Regions from separate parts of the Spongiibacter tropicus DSM 19543 genome, predicted to be linked through region 3. Evidence: predicted binding sites of a transcription regulator. Region 3 holds the regulator's gene; each other region holds the start of a gene.

Region 1 (3,786 bases), 1.2 Mb from region 3:
GATGCCAAAATCGGTACCACCGGCCGCGGCATTGGCCCGGCCTATGAAGATAAAGTGTCTCGTCGTGGTCTGCGTCTCGGCGATGTGTTCCACGCCGAGCGTTTTGCTGAAAAGCTGAAAGAGGTGATGGATTACCACAACTTCACCCTGACCCAGTATTACAAGGTCGAGGCGGTGGACTACCAGCAGACCCTGGACGAGGCCCTGCGCATGGCTGAAGAGCTGCGCCCGATGGTGGTGGATGTCACCAGCGCGTTGCACGAGTATCGCGAAGCCGGTGCCAATATTCTGTTCGAAGGTGCGCAAGGTTCACTGCTGGATATCGATCACGGCACCTACCCCTTTGTTACCTCCTCAAACACCACTGCAGGCGGCACGGCCACCGGCAGCGGCTTTGGTCCGCTGTACTTGGACTATGTACTGGGTATTACCAAAGCCTACACTACCCGCGTAGGCAGCGGCCCGTTCCCCACAGAACTGTTTGATGATGTGGGGGCGCATCTGGCGAAGCAGGGTCATGAGTTTGGGGCAACCACGGGCCGCGCCCGTCGCTGTGGCTGGTTCGATGCCGTGGCGCTGCGCCAGTCAGTGCGCATCAATAGCGTGACAGGCTTGTGCCTGACCAAGCTCGACGTGCTGGACGGACTGGAAACGGTGAAAGTCTGTGTCGACTACAAGAACCCTGCCGGCGAGTCGATCTCGGCACCGTTCGACTGTGAAGACTACGATCAGATCACGCCGGTCTACGAAGAGCTGCCCGGCTGGACCGAGTCGACCATCGGAGTGAAATCGCTGGATGAGCTGCCCGCGAATGCGCGCGCCTACATCGAGCGTCTCGAAGCCCTGCTGAATGTCCCCATCGATATCGTATCTACCGGCCCGGACCGCGTAGAGACGATTGTCCTGCGTCACCCCTTCGCTTGAGAGGGCGGCGCGACATTCGCGCAGTGATATAAAAAAAGGCCATGCAATATGCATGGCCTTTTTTTTGCCTGCTTGGCGAGGCTGTTTGCCAGTTAGAAGCTCAGCTGCACCCGCATGGCGTAGGTGTCGATGTCGTCGGTGAGCTCGCCACTGACATTCTGCAACGCCCCGCCTTTCAGTTCATAGCTGTGGCTGTAGTCCAGCATCATTCGCACATTGCGATTGAGATACCAGTTCAACGCCAGGGTTACCCGGTCGGCCTCGCCACCGGAAATATCCCCATCTTCCAGGTCGATGTGATCGAATCTGGCAGCCAGTTCAACTGCGCCCCAGTGTCCTTGCTCAGGATTGAAGTCGGCATTGATGCTGGGGTATTTGAACTCGCCTTCAGACGCCTTATAACGGCGCTGGCCATTGATGAGATAGGCCACCTGCGCGTAGTAGGCGGAGAAGCTCAGGTCGTCTCCGGTTTCGCGGCTGACATCCGTAACCGCGTATTCACTTTGAAACGTCCACGGCCCACACATGGCAGCGAGCTCAAACACGCCGGTCTGCACTTGCTCCATGTCAGCGATGCTGGCGCTGACCGGTTTCAAGTCTGAAAAATTGGTGGTCTTGTAGGAAAAACCGGGTGACTTGCCGTTCGCCAAGCCATCGTCACTGGTATTGCGCAGGCCGAATGAGCCCCCCACATGCAGCAGGCTGGTGCGGCTGACTATCGGCGCATAGGTAGCGCGCAGGCCAAAGCCAGTGCCTTCATCCGCGTCGCCATCCGAGACGCCGTCCCCGAACAAGCCGGTTTTGAAATGCCAGTTGTCGCCACCTGATGCAACGGTAATGCCGATAGCGCGATCAAAATAGGGCGTGGTAATGCCGGCGACCAGCGAGCGCTCGATAAAGGGGATATCGTTGGAGCTTTCTTCAATCTCCATGCTCACGGCCTGCTTTTGATTCCCTACGGTCACCGTCAGCGGCAGTCCGCTGAAATGGTAGCCCAGCGTCGCATCTTTGAGGCTGGTTTTGTTGCCGGCAAAATCGGCTTCGATCAGGTAAGACCACTGTTTGCCGATATCGCCTTTGGCATACAAACGTGCGCGTCGAATCTGGGTGCCATCTATACCGTCCTGCTGTCCGGCCAGTTCCTCGTGGTCATGAACCGCGGCATCTGCGTGGAGGCGACCGCCGAATTGAAAACTGCTGCGCCCATCTGCACTTTTCACTTTCAGACCGCCGCTGCCGATGTCCACAACGGCATTATTCACACTGCGGCGCTCTTTCTCGGCCTGTCGAATCTCTTCTGCCTGACTCTCGGTCAGGATTTGTTTTTCTACCAGGATATCCAGAAGCTCTGGCGAGGTGCTCGTCTGCGCGGCTGCGTTATAAGAAGCAGAAAAGCCCATGATAAACAACGGGATATAACGTAACTGCCGGAAAGTACTTGTCATGATTATGGGTATCCAAATGCCGAGTGGTACTAAGAAGATGGCAATTTTATTTACATTTTATGACAGTTTTATGACTTATCCAGTGTGATTGTGGCTGATTTTTAATCCCTCTCCGTGTTGTTGTCACAATTCGTGAAACATTTTCGTCACATTACGTTCACGCATCTGTCATTCCTCCCGCCTAGCATACGCCCCATCGACAAATTACCTATGCCCTTATTGAGAAGGTTACGGAGATAAGTCCCTATGAAAAAGCTTTTTGCGATGACAGCAATGGCCTCGGCTATGGCCCTGGTTGGTTGTGGCGGCGGTGGCGACATCAATATCAACGCCCAGAACAATTCAGTTGATAACAGCACTGGTGGCGGTTCAACTGGCGGCACTAACTTCTGTGCCTCGTACAATGACAACGGCGTGACTCGTCAGGGTAGCGTTGATGGCGTCAACTGTATTTATGGTTCAGATTTCGTCAGCCTGACTAATCCCATTGAAGTTGCTGCTACTGACCCGGTGGTTTTCACCAAGCTTAGCAACGGCGGTGTCCACATTTTCCGCGACAGCCTGGTTGTTGGTCGTAACTACGATAACGACGCTGACATGGCTGCTGCGGGTATTGTTGAAGGCGGTGATGGCTCTGCCATTGAAATTGAAGCAGGTGTAACGCTGGCATTCCAGGGCAGCGACGATTACATGGTCATCAACCGTGGTTCGCAAATCTTTGCCAACGGCGAACAAGGTGCTCCGGTTACTATTACTTCTGTTTCTGATGCCGTTGAAGACGCGGTTGGCGCAGAAGACGTGCAGCAGTGGGGTGGCTTGATCATCAATGGCTTCGGTGTCACCAATAAGTGTGCCTACACCGGGACTTTTGATGACGATAACCTCGCTACCAGTGATTGCCACGTGGCTGCTGAAGGTAAAGCGGGTGCTGGCCAAACTCACTACGGCGGTGATAACAATGCCGACAGCTCGGGCTCACTGAATTACTTCATCGTTAAGCACACCGGTTTTGAAGTTGAAGAAGACAATGAGCTCAACGGTATTTCCTTCAATGCTGTGGGCTCAGGTACGACAGTTGATTATCTGCAAGCGTATTCAACCTACGACGATGGTATTGAATTCTTCGGCGGCGCAGTGAATGTCAGCCACTATGTTGCATTGTATGTTCGCGATGACTCCATCGATGTTGATGAAGGCTACCGCGGCACAATCGACTATGCCCTGGTCATCCAGTCAGAAAATGACGGCAACCGCTGTGTAGAGTCAGATGGTATTGGCAGCTACTCCAGCAAAGATGCCGCGACTCTGCAGGACTTCATTGATCGTGGCCTGAACTCTCGCGCGACTATCAAAAACCTCACTTGTATCGTGTCTGCTACCGAGGTGACTGGCGAGCCCAATGGTACCGGTACTCACG
Region 2 (3,786 bases), on a different contig from region 3:
CGATTATCGGTTTCGATCCGGAAAAGCTGCTCTACGCCAACGGCAATACCCTGACCATTGAAGAGCGCGACGGCAGCAAGGTCGACTACCCCAGCGAGAATCCCTACCAGCTGCTGCGCGAGATCGTTCCCCAGAACATCATCTCGCGCAAATACGCAGGCGGCCTCACCGGCTATCTGGGCTACGACGCGATGAACTACTTCGAACCCAGCCTAAGCATTCAGCACAGCGAGCTGTTCGATGCCTTCCGCTTCGGCCTGTTCAAAGACGGCCTGATTCTCGACAAGATGACCGGCGAGGTTTTCTACTTTTACTACAGCGACAGCCGTCTGGCAGAAATTGAGGCCCTGTTGAGCGCCAACGACGTGGTGAACGGCCCGTTGAAAATCACCGCCATGGGCGAAACCATGAGCCGCGAAGATCACCGCTCAGCAGTGATGAAAGTGAAGCAGGATATTATCGACGGCAAAATCTTTCAGACCGAAGTGGGCTTTAAAAAGCGCTTCAAGCTGGAAGGCGACACCATCAATATTTACGAGAAGATGCGCGAGATTAACCCTTCGCCGCAGATGTACTACGTAAAATTCGGTCAGCAGAAACTGATTGGCGCCAGCCCCGAGTTGCTGTTCCGCCTGCGCCAGGGCGAGATGGAAACCTTTCCACTGGCGGGCACCACCAAGCGCGGCGCCGACGAAAAAGAAGATACCGCGCTGGCCCGCACCCTGCTTAACGACCCCAAGGAAATTGCCGAGCACAATATGATTGTTGACCTGCACCGCAATGATATCGGCCGGGTCGCCCAGTTTGGCACGGTGAAAGTGCGCAGCCTGATGGACATCAAACGCTTCAGCCACGTGCAGCATATTTCCAGCGAAATTGTGGGCATTATCGCTGAGGGTGAAGACATGTTCTCGGCACTGGCGAGTAATTTCCCGGCGGGCACCCTCACCGGCGCGCCCAAAATCGAGGCGATGAAAATTATTAATGCCCTGGAGAACGACGGTCGCGGCCCCTACGGCGGCGCGGTCGGCCACTTCTCCTTTAACGGTGACTGCACCTTTGCCATTCCGATTCGCACGGTGTTTGCCAACGGTGAGGAGGCCTACGTGCAAACCTGTGGCGGCAACGTCTACGACTCCAACCCCGACGATGAGTACGAAGAAATCGTGCGCAAATTTGCTGGCACCAAAAAAGTCTTGGATGCCTTTATGGACCACAGCGCTGACCAGGGGGCCGCATCGTGAAAGTACTGATTATCGACAACTACGACTCCTTTACCTACAACCTCTATCAGTACATCGGCGAAATTCTCACCTCCGAGAAAAACCGTGGCGCGGTGGACGATTTCAGCATTGTGGTGAAACGCAACGACGAGCTGAGCCTTGAGCAAATTCGCGACATGCAGGCCGACCGGATTATTGTATCGCCCGGCCCGGGCTCGCCGGATGACGAGCACTACTTCGGTGTTTGTGCGCAGGTGATTGCCGAACTGGGCAAAACCACGCCGCTGCTGGGCGTCTGCCTGGGTATGCAGGGCATTGTCCATGTGTTCGGCGGCAAGGTCGTTAAAGCCCCGTTGCCCATGCACGGCAAAATCAGCCCCATCAGTCATAACCGTCAGGGCATGTTCGCCAACATTCCCGATCAACTGGAAGTAATGCGCTACCACTCACTGATGGCCGAGGCCGAATCCTTCCCCGAGTGCTTGCAACTGACAGCGCTGGTCGGCGACTTCCCGGCCAGGGAATTCGATAATTTATCGCGTATCCGTCAGGGCGGTGATTTTGAAATTATGGGAATTCAGCACCGTGACTACCCTATCTTCGGCATTCAGTTTCACCCGGAATCCTTTGCGACAGAGGGCGGCAAGGAGCTGATTCGCAACTTTCTATTCGCTTGAAGACGACCGTTAGCGGGTGACGTTTCACACCCGCTAGCTGCACCCGCTACATCACACTTTCATCAAACTGCCATACTTTTCCTCTAGCGTATTCGGCTTTGTCTTTGGCCGTTTACAGGAGGATGTCGTGACGTCAAAAAAACTCATCAGCAGTCGCCGCCAAGTACTGCGATCCATGTTTCTGGGCTCAGTTGCCCTTGGCATATACGGCTGTGGCGGCTCGTCCAGCTCATCCAACAACAGCTCCACCCCTGACACCCCGGACGTTCCAGACGTGCCCGATGTCCCCGACGTTCCCGACCCGGTAGTTCCGGCCACCGAACTGCCGCTCCAGGCCGGCCCCCTTGCCAATATCGGCAATCTGGTTGAATCCGATGTCGACGGCACGCTGATTCCCGAGGGTTTCTCTATTCGCCGTGTGGCGCGAGCCGGTTTTTCGCCGTCCTTTAACTTCACGCTCTGGCACAGCAACCCCGATGGCGGCGCCGTGTTCCAGGCCGATGACGGCGGCTGGGTCTATGTCTCCAACAGTGAATCCACCCCCGGTGGCGTCGGCGCGCTGCGCTTCGATGCCAACGGCGATATCAGTGACAACTACCGTATTCTTCGCGACACCCGCAACAACTGTGCAGGCGGCGCGACGCCCTGGCAAACCTGGCTGTCCTGCGAGGAAGTCAGTGACGGTCAGGTTTACGAGTGCGACCCCTTTGGCAGTGCCGACGATGCCGTTGCCCGCCCCGCGCTGGGCATCTTTAATCACGAGGCCGTCGCCGTCGATCTGCCAACGCGCACCCTTTATCTGACAGAAGACAGCGGCAGCGGACGCCTCTACCGCTTTACCTCGATCGGCGCCAAGACGTCGATCAATGGCAAGGAAGGTCTCGACCTGGACAACGGCCTGCTGGAGGTTCTGGAAATTGAGGGCTTCGAGGCCGGTGGCTATCAGGATGACCTCGCCGTCGCCCGCAAACTGCACAAGGTGAAATGGGTCGCGGTACAGTCCCCGGAGCGTACTCAGGCCGAGGTGCGCAGTGAAATTGAAGCCACGGGTGTCGGCGCACCCGGCACCGTATTCAAAGGTGGCGAAGGCATCTGGACTCAGGAATTCCCCGAAGGTCAGCGCCAGACCGTCGATGGCAGCGACCACCCCTTGCGCGCGGTGATCTTCTTTGCCTGTAAAGGCGACAACCGCGTGTATGCGCTGGACGTCGACAACGAGCTGATCGAAGTCGTGTTCGACAACGAGCAATTGACGGCCGTCGACGAACTGCCCTACGACGATGTCGACAACCTGGTCGTCAGCCCCGCTGGCGATGTGATTGTGGCCGAAGACGGCGACGCCATGCGGCTGATGGTGATGATTCCCAACCAGCCCGCGAAAATCCTGCTGCAGGTGCCGGGTGGCGAAAGCGAGCTGACCGGACCGGCGTTTACCGCCGACGGCAGTCGCCTGTACTTCAGCTCGCAGCGCGGCCCGGTCAATCTCGGCATCCCTTGGTTTGGCACGACCTACGAGCTGACCATCCCCGAGGAGTACCGCTAGTCACGCAAGCAACTCAGGGCAGACGCCACGCCCTGCGTTGCCGCCATAGCCGGTGTACAATGCTGCGCTTTGCACACCGACCTGCCCATGCCCGAGCTGTTCTCCATAGGCTATGCCACCAAACCGCTGGATACCTTTCTGGCGCAACTTCGCCAGCATCGGATTGATGCGATCGCCGACGTGCGCTCGGTGCCCTACAGCAAGGCCTTCCACAACTATCACCGCGAGCCCCTGGCCGCTTCGTTGCGCGCAGCCGGTATCCACTATGTGTATCTGGGGGAAGAACTCGGCCCGCGCTCCAAAGACCCTGCCCATTATGATGACCGCGGACAGGTGCAGTTTG
Region 3 (3,786 bases):
ATCGTGCTCGATATCCCTTCGCAGGAAGTGATCACCGAAGATAATGCGGTGATCATTGCTAACGCTGTCGCCTACATCAACATCGTATCGCCAGAGAAAGCGGTATACGGCGTTGAGGATTACAACATCGCCATCCAGAATCTCGTTCAGACGGCGTTGCGCTCGATTGTCGGTGAAATGTCGCTGGACTCGGCACTGTCGTCCCGCGATCAGATTAAAGCCAAGCTAAAAGCGGCGATCTCCGATGATATTGCCGACTGGGGAATTACCCTGAAGACCGTTGAAATTCAGGACATTAACCCCTCTCCGACGATGCAGCGCGCGATGGAAGAGCAGGCCGCTGCCGAACGTCAGCGGCGGGCGGCTGTGACCAAGGCGGAAGGAGAGAAGCAGGCCGCGATCCTCGAAGCAGAAGGGCGTCTTGAGGCGTCCCGCCGCGATGCCCAGGCCGAAGTCGTACTGGCCAAAGCCAGCGGGACGGCGATCGAACTGGTCTCCAGCGCCGTGAAGGGCGATGAGCTGCCAGTGCTTTATATGCTGGGGGAAAAATACACCGAGGCGCTCAAAGAGCTGTCGGCATCTGGCAACGCCAAAACCGTGGTGCTGCCCGCAGATCTGCCTCAGGCCGTGCGCGGAATATTGAATAAAGTCTGATTTAGTAAGGTTTACAGAATTACCATGCAGCACACTTACCGCCTTATCACCAGTTGTCCCGATCGCGTCGGGATTGTTGCCCGTGTCAGCCAGTTTGTGGCAGAACAGGGGGGCTGGCTGACCGAGGCCAATTACCATTCTGATGCCGACAGCAATTGGTTCTTCATGCGCAATGAAATTGCCGCCGAGTCGCTGGGCATGAAAGCCGATGCGGTGAGGGAAGCGTTCCGCCCCATTGCCGAAGAATACGGGATGGAGTGGGAGCTGGTGGATTCGGCACGCCGCCGTCGCGTGGTGATTATGGCCAGCCACGCCTCCCACTGCATTGCTGATCTGTTGCACCGCTGGCACAGTGGTGAACTGTATTGCGACATTCCCTGTGTTATCTCCAATCACGAAAACCTGCGCAGTATGGTGGAGTGGCACGGCATTCCCTTCGAACACGTGCAAGTCGACCCGAATAACAAGGCGCCTGCCCATGAGAAGGTCCAGTCGCTCGCAGCGGCGTACGAAGCGGACTGTATCGTCCTTGCTCGCTATATGCAGATTATCCCCCCGGAATTCTGTCGAGCCTACGCCGGTCGAATGATTAATATTCACCACAGCTTTTTACCGTCGTTTGTTGGCGCCAACCCCTACCAAAAGGCGTATGACCGTGGTGTGAAGCTGATTGGCGCGACCAGTCACTATGTGACAGAACAGCTGGATGAAGGGCCAATTATTGAGCAGGATGTCATCCGAGTGTCACATCGCCACAGCAAAGATGATTTGGTTCGGCTCGGCAAAGATGTGGAAAAGTCGGTGCTTGCCAGAGCCTTACGTAACCACCTGGAAGACCGGGTACTGGTTCACGGCAATAAAACCGTCGTATTCGACTAGACTGACTTGTCATAAAATTGTCATTGAAGACCGTTTAAATGCAGGCTCAAGTACTTAGGCGGCGTTAAAGGGACAAGCATGACGACAACCAAGACTATCCTCATCGTCGATGACGAGGCAGCCATTCGCGAAATGATTCGCGTAGGCTTGGAACTTGCAGGCTACGATTGCCTGGAGGCAGCCAATGCCCAGGAAGCTCACGGCATTATTGTTGACCAGCGGCCAGACCTGGTGCTGCTCGATTGGATGATGCCGGTCACCAGCGGTATCGAGTTGCTGCGGCGCCTGCGGCGTGAGGAATTGACTCGCGATATGCTGGTTATCATGCTCACCGCCAAAGACGATGAAGACAACCGCGTGCAGGGGCTGGACGTTGGCGCTGACGATTACATCACCAAGCCTTTTTCCTCTCGCGAACTGCTGGCCCGCATCAAGGCGGTATTGCGCCGGGTGAGCACGCCCGACCAGGAAGAGAGTATCGATGTGGATGGCCTGCGCCTCGACCCCGCCAGTCACCGCGTTTTTGCCGATAACGTGCCTCTCGATATGGGGCCGACAGAGTTCAAACTTCTCAAATTCTTCATGACCCACCAGGAGCGTGCCTACAGCCGTGGACAGCTTCTTGATCAAGTGTGGGGCACCAATGTCTATGTCGAAGAGCGCACGGTGGATGTGCATATCCGTCGACTGCGCAAGGCACTTCTCACAGACAGCCGCGATTTTGGTCAGCTTATCCAGACCGTAAGAGGCACCGGTTACCGCTTTTCAGCAACAGGAGTCAGCGCATAGCGCCGGTTCATGCGGTATTACGATTGGAAGACGGAACTGGTCAGAGTCATGCTGCCGCTGGCAGCTGCTGCGGTTCTGTCGACAGCGTTCGAACTGGGTGCCTGGCCGGTGTTTGTGGTGGCCGCGGGAATCTGCACCTGGCTGCTTTGGCAGCTTCAACGTTTGAGCGACTGGCTATACCGAGGCTCCGGGACGGAGCCGCCAGAGGCGATAGGCATGTGGGGTCAAATTTTCGATACCATTTATGATATGCAGAAGCAGGCGACGGGGGATCACGATCGCTTGCAGGCCATGATTGATTATCTGCGAGCGTCGTTCGCGTCCATGTCTGACGCGGTGGTGATGCTCGATCATCAGGGCAATATCGAATGGTGTAACGATGCGGCATCGGAGTTGCTGGGGCTGCGGCGAGAGGACGATACCGGCCTTCAGCTGCTCAACCTGATTCGTGCGCCATCATTTGTCGGCTATTACGAGGCCGAAAAATACGGGGCACCGCTGGAAATGGTCTCCCCGGTGAATGCAGACATTCAGCTCAGTATCAGTATCAGCTTCTTTGCCGAGCGTAATCGCCTGCTGTTTGCCCGGGATATCACCCGGACTTATCGCCTTGAAAAAATGCGTAAGGATTTCGTGGCGAACGTATCCCACGAATTGCGCACCCCTCTGACGGTTATCAATGGCTACCTCGAAACCTTCGCGGAACACGGCGGCGAAAATCCGCGCTGGGATCGTGCTATTGAACAAATGCTGAAGCAGTCTCGCAGAATGCATCACCTGATTCAGGATCTGATGCTGCTGTCGCGACTGGAGTCGGTGCCCAAGCCCAAAGAACAGGACCGTATTGTCTTGCGACCTCTGCTGGAAATGGTCCGAGAAGAGGCGCTGGCGGCGGCGAAGGGTGATCGCAGCATCGAAATAGAATGCGACGACAGTATCGTACTGAAAGGGCAGGCGACGGAAATACGCAGTGCATTGTCTAACCTGGCCGTCAACGCTGCCCGCTACACCGCTGAAGGTGACCGCATTGTGCTGCGCTGGTATCAGACCGACAGTCATGCGGTGTTGGAAGTCCAGGACAGCGGTATTGGCATTGAACCGCAATATATTCCCCGCTTGACCGAGCGCTTTTATCGCGTGGATCAGAGTCGCTCGCTGGATACCGGCGGCACCGGGCTGGGCTTGGCAATTGTCAAACATGTACTGCTTCGACATCGCGGCGAGCTGAGGGTGCGCAGTCACCCCGGAAACGGCAGTACCTTCAGTTGTCTGTTCCCCAAATCCTTGGCAACGAAGGCTGAATCTGCAGCGTGACAACGCTGTAATAAAAGCTACGCTGCTTGTAACAATTTAGTCATATTTCGTCGATAAAATGACGGCCGTGTTAAATCTACGACCTTTTGCATGACTTGGGAGACGACGGTGAAACTCAAAAATTGCCTGATTGCTGCAGTAATTGGCCTT
Region 4 (3,786 bases), 1.8 Mb from region 3:
TCCGCAATGGTGGTCTCGCCCGCCGCGACTTTCCGCGCGCCGCTGAGACGCAGGGTGCGCATGCCTTTTTTCATGGCCAGCAGACGCATTTCATCCAGTGCGACGTCATCCTGTATCGCCGCCTGCAAATCCCCCTCAACGGTGAGGATTTCGTAGATGCCCTGACGCCCGTAAAAGCCAGTGTTGCGGCACTCAAGACAACCGGGAGCGTGATAATACTGCGCTGGCGGTGACAGTTTCCATGGCGCGGTCAGCGCCGCCCACTCGGTGCCACTGGGATCCAGCTCATCGCTGGACTGGGGGGTTTTGCAGTGCGGGCACAGGGTACGCACCAGCCGCTGGGCCATCACGCCTAGCACCGTGGCACGGATCAAATACGCGGGCACCCCCAGCTCCAAAAGACGGGTAACCGCCGACGGGGCATCGTTGGTGTGAAGCGTGGAAATCACCAGATGGCCCGTCAGCGCGGCCTGAATCGCCATTTCAGCGGTTTCCAGATCGCGAATTTCGCCGATCATGATGATGTCCGGATCCTGTCGCAGCAGCGCGCGCACGCCGCTGGCAAAGTCCAGATTAATGTTGTGCTGCACCTGCATCTGGTTGAAGGCGTCTTCCACCATCTCAATGGGATCTTCGATGGTGCAGACATTCACTTCAGGACTGGCGATCTGGCGCAAGCTGGAATACAGCGTGGTGGTTTTCCCCGAACCAGTGGGGCCTGTGACCAGCACGATCCCGTGGGGCGCCCGAATCATCGACTGCCAGCGTTGCAGGTCTTCTCCGCGCAGGCCCAGCTCATCGAAGCTTCGCAGCAGAACCTCGGGATCGAAAATCCGCATCACCAGCTTTTCGCCAAAGGCGGTAGGCAGGGTGGACAGACGCAACTCAATTTCCTGCCCGCTGGGATTCTTGGTTTTCAGCCGGCCGTCCTGCGGGCGCCGCTTTTCTGCCACATCCATGCGCCCCAGAATTTTCAGCCGACTGACCACCGCCGTAAGCACCGGCGGCGGCAGCTGGTAAACCGTGCACAGCACGCCGTCGATGCGAAAGCGCACATTGCCCTGTTTGCGGCGGGGCTCAATGTGAATATCGCTGGCCCGCTGATCGTAGGCGTATTGCAGCAGCCAATCGACGATATTGACGATGTGGCTGTCGTTGGCATCCAGATCTTTGAGCTTGCTGATTTCCAGCAGCTGCTCCAGGTTTGTTCCCGCCCCACTGCGGGTATCACCACTGGCGCCCCGCACCGATTTCGCCAGGCTGTAAAATTCGATGGTGTAGCGATCAATCGCCTCGGCATCGGCAATCACGCGGCGAATTGGCCGGTTGAGCACCTGCTGCAGGTCTTCCACCCAGCCATCGACAAAGGGCTCGGCGCAGGCAATCACCACCTCCTCCCGACTCGCCGACAGCGCCAGAATGCGGTGACGCTGGGCAAAGGCGAAGGACATGACTTCTGTGACCGACGGCACATCTACTTTCAATGGATCGATGCGCGCCGTCTGCAAATCGCAGTAAGCACTCAACCACCCCAGCAGGGTGTCTATACTCAGGGTTGCCCCCGGTCGCCGGGCATTGGCCAGTTGCTGACTGGCGAGGAAGTTGAGGGGGTGCTGCGGGCGGTCACCCTTGCGAGGCGGGTTGACGGCGGTGCGCCGGGCAAGCTCCGGCGCCAGAAGGCCGTCGTCGACTAACTGCCGGAGTACATTGGCGACATCCAAGGGACCGTGGCGGCTGAGCTGGCTGGGCATGCTGACTCCGAATTGTCATATTTATACCGCATCATTATGACAAGCCCCGGTGCCGCTATACCAGCGCGACATGCCATACCGCACAAAACTGGTGAGGGCGGCGATGCGTCCGTATAATCGCCGCATTTTAAACTCAAGCGCATGCAAGGAGCCCTGACGTGCCCCTCAACAAGCTGAATAACCTGTTTGGCAAGTCTCCCTTCGAGCCGATTCAGGATCATATCCAAAAAGCGGAACTCTGTGCGGCAGCACTCAAACCCTTTATCAGCGCCGTCATCGCCAAAGACTGGGAGGCAGCGGCGACAGCCCAGCAGGAAATCGTCAAGCTGGAAAACGAAGCCGATCAACTGAAAAAGCATATCCGCCTCAACCTGCCCAGCAACCTCTTCCTCCCCGTTCCGCGCTCCGACCTTCTCGACCTGCTCAGCATGCAGGACCGCATCGCCAACTGTGCCAAAGATATCGCCGGTTTGATGCTGGGCCGAAAAATGGAAATCCCTGATTCACTGGTCGACAACATGCGCACCTATGTCGACTTGGCGATCTCCACGTCCTCACAAGCAAAAAAGGCCATTGAGGAACTGGACGAACTGCTGGAAACCGGCTTCCGCGGCCACGAAGTGAAAGTCGTTGAAAAGATGATTGAGGAGCTGGACACGCTGGAATATGAAGCTGACCAGCTGCAGGTCACCATCCGCGCGGAGCTGTTTACCATTGAGCGCGATCTGCCGCCGGTAGACGTGATGTTTCTGTACAAAGTCATCGAACTGATCGGCGAATTGTCAGATAAATCGCAAAAAGTAGGTTCACGCCTGCAAGTCATCATTGCCCGCTAAGCAGGGATAACCCGCATAATTTAAGGATTACACATGTCGATTATTGCTGAACACGGGCAGCTCCTGCTGTTACTTGCCTGTCTTTTCGGTTTCTTCATGGCATGGGGGGTCGGCGCCAACGACGTCGCCAACGCCATGGGGACATCGGTAGGTGCCAAGGCACTGACCATCAAACAGGCGATTCTCATCGCCATGCTCTTCGAATTCTGTGGCGCCTATCTGGCGGGCGGCGAAGTTACCGACACCATTCGCAAAGGCATCATCAACCCCGACTACCTGTCGGACCACCCCGACCTGCTGGTCTACGGGATGTTGTCAGCCCTGCTGGCCGCGGGCACCTGGCTGTTCGTTGCCAGCCTGATGGGCTGGCCGGTCTCCACGACGCACTCCATCGTGGGCGCCCTGGTCGGCTTTGCCGCCGTAGGCATCGATATGGACGCTGTAGCTTGGCCTAAAGTCGGACAGATCGTCGCCAGTTGGGTGGTCTCGCCGGTACTGGCGGGCACGATTTCCTTTGGTCTGTTTATCAGCGCACAGAGTTTAATCCTCCGTGCAGAAAAACCCTTTGAAGCCGCCAAGCGCTACATCCCGTTCTATTTATTCCTCGTCGGTTTCATGATTTCCATGGTCACCATGGTCAAGGGACTGAAGCATGTCGGCCTGGGACTGAGCTTTGGACAAAGCCTGTTCTATGCGTTGCTGGCAGGTATCGTGATCACGGCGATCGGCCAATTCTTCCTCAATCGTATCAAGGATGTTCCCGACCCGACCGGTCAGTCCCGTTTTGCCAGTGTTGAGCGCGTATTTGCGGTATTGATGGTCTTCACTGCCTGCGCCATGGCCTTTGCCCACGGCTCCAACGATGTTGCCAATGCCATCGGCCCGGTAGCTGCGGTCGTCGCCGTGGTGCAATCTGGTGGCGAGATCGCCGCCAAAGCCGCGCTCCCCTGGTGGGTACTGCTGCTGGGCGCGGGCGGTATCGTCTTCGGTCTGGCCACTTACGGCTTTAAAGTCATCGCCACCGTCGGCACCAAAATCACCGAGCTGACCCCCAGCCGTGGTTTTGCTGCCGAACTGGGCGCGGCATCAACCGTCGTCGTCGCCTCGGCCACCGGTCTGCCGATCTCCACCACCCACACGCTGGTCGGTGCGGTACTGGGTGTAGGTCTGGCGCGAGGCATTGCGGCACTGAACCTCAG

Evidence for each region. The regulator PhoB, encoded in region 3, activates phosphate uptake and scavenging genes when phosphate is short. The targets are predictions, from matches to a motif close to TGTCATAAANNTGTAACA.
Region 1: a site for PhoB is predicted at 2,428-2,445, ahead of G411_RS0107065 (OprO/OprP family phosphate-selective porin). Genes of this name have one in related genera too.
Region 2: a site for PhoB is predicted at 1,958-1,975, ahead of G411_RS0111875 (alkaline phosphatase PhoX). Genes of this name have one in related genera too.
Region 4: a site for PhoB is predicted at 1,765-1,782, ahead of tfpB (type IV pilus assembly ATPase TfpB). Genes of this name have one in related genera too.

Annotation. Positions count from the first base shown of each region.
Region 1 is NZ_ATUS01000001.1:1,503,913-1,507,698, reverse strand. It holds gene G411_RS0107070 (adenylosuccinate synthase) at 1-924, shown strand, start outside; gene G411_RS0107065 (OprO/OprP family phosphate-selective porin) at 1,017-2,369, opposite strand; gene G411_RS0107060 (hypothetical protein) at 2,616-3,786, shown strand, end outside.
Region 2 is NZ_ATUS01000002.1:43,952-47,737, forward strand. It holds gene G411_RS0111865 (anthranilate synthase component I family protein) at 1-1,244, shown strand, start outside; gene G411_RS0111870 (anthranilate synthase component II) at 1,241-1,900, shown strand; gene G411_RS0111875 (alkaline phosphatase PhoX) at 2,028-3,443, shown strand; gene G411_RS0111880 (DUF488 domain-containing protein) at 3,531-3,786, shown strand, end outside.
Region 3 is NZ_ATUS01000001.1:302,888-306,673, reverse strand. It holds gene G411_RS0101555 (SPFH domain-containing protein) at 1-654, shown strand, start outside; gene purU (formyltetrahydrofolate deformylase) at 679-1,533, shown strand; gene phoB (phosphate regulon transcriptional regulator PhoB) at 1,612-2,322, shown strand; gene phoR (phosphate regulon sensor histidine kinase PhoR) at 2,332-3,636, shown strand; gene G411_RS0101535 (PstS family phosphate ABC transporter substrate-binding protein) at 3,745-3,786, shown strand, end outside.
Region 4 is NZ_ATUS01000001.1:2,150,741-2,154,526, reverse strand. It holds gene tfpB (type IV pilus assembly ATPase TfpB) at 1-1,751, opposite strand, end outside; gene G411_RS0110105 (TIGR00153 family protein) at 1,910-2,587, shown strand; gene G411_RS0110100 (inorganic phosphate transporter) at 2,621-3,786, shown strand, end outside.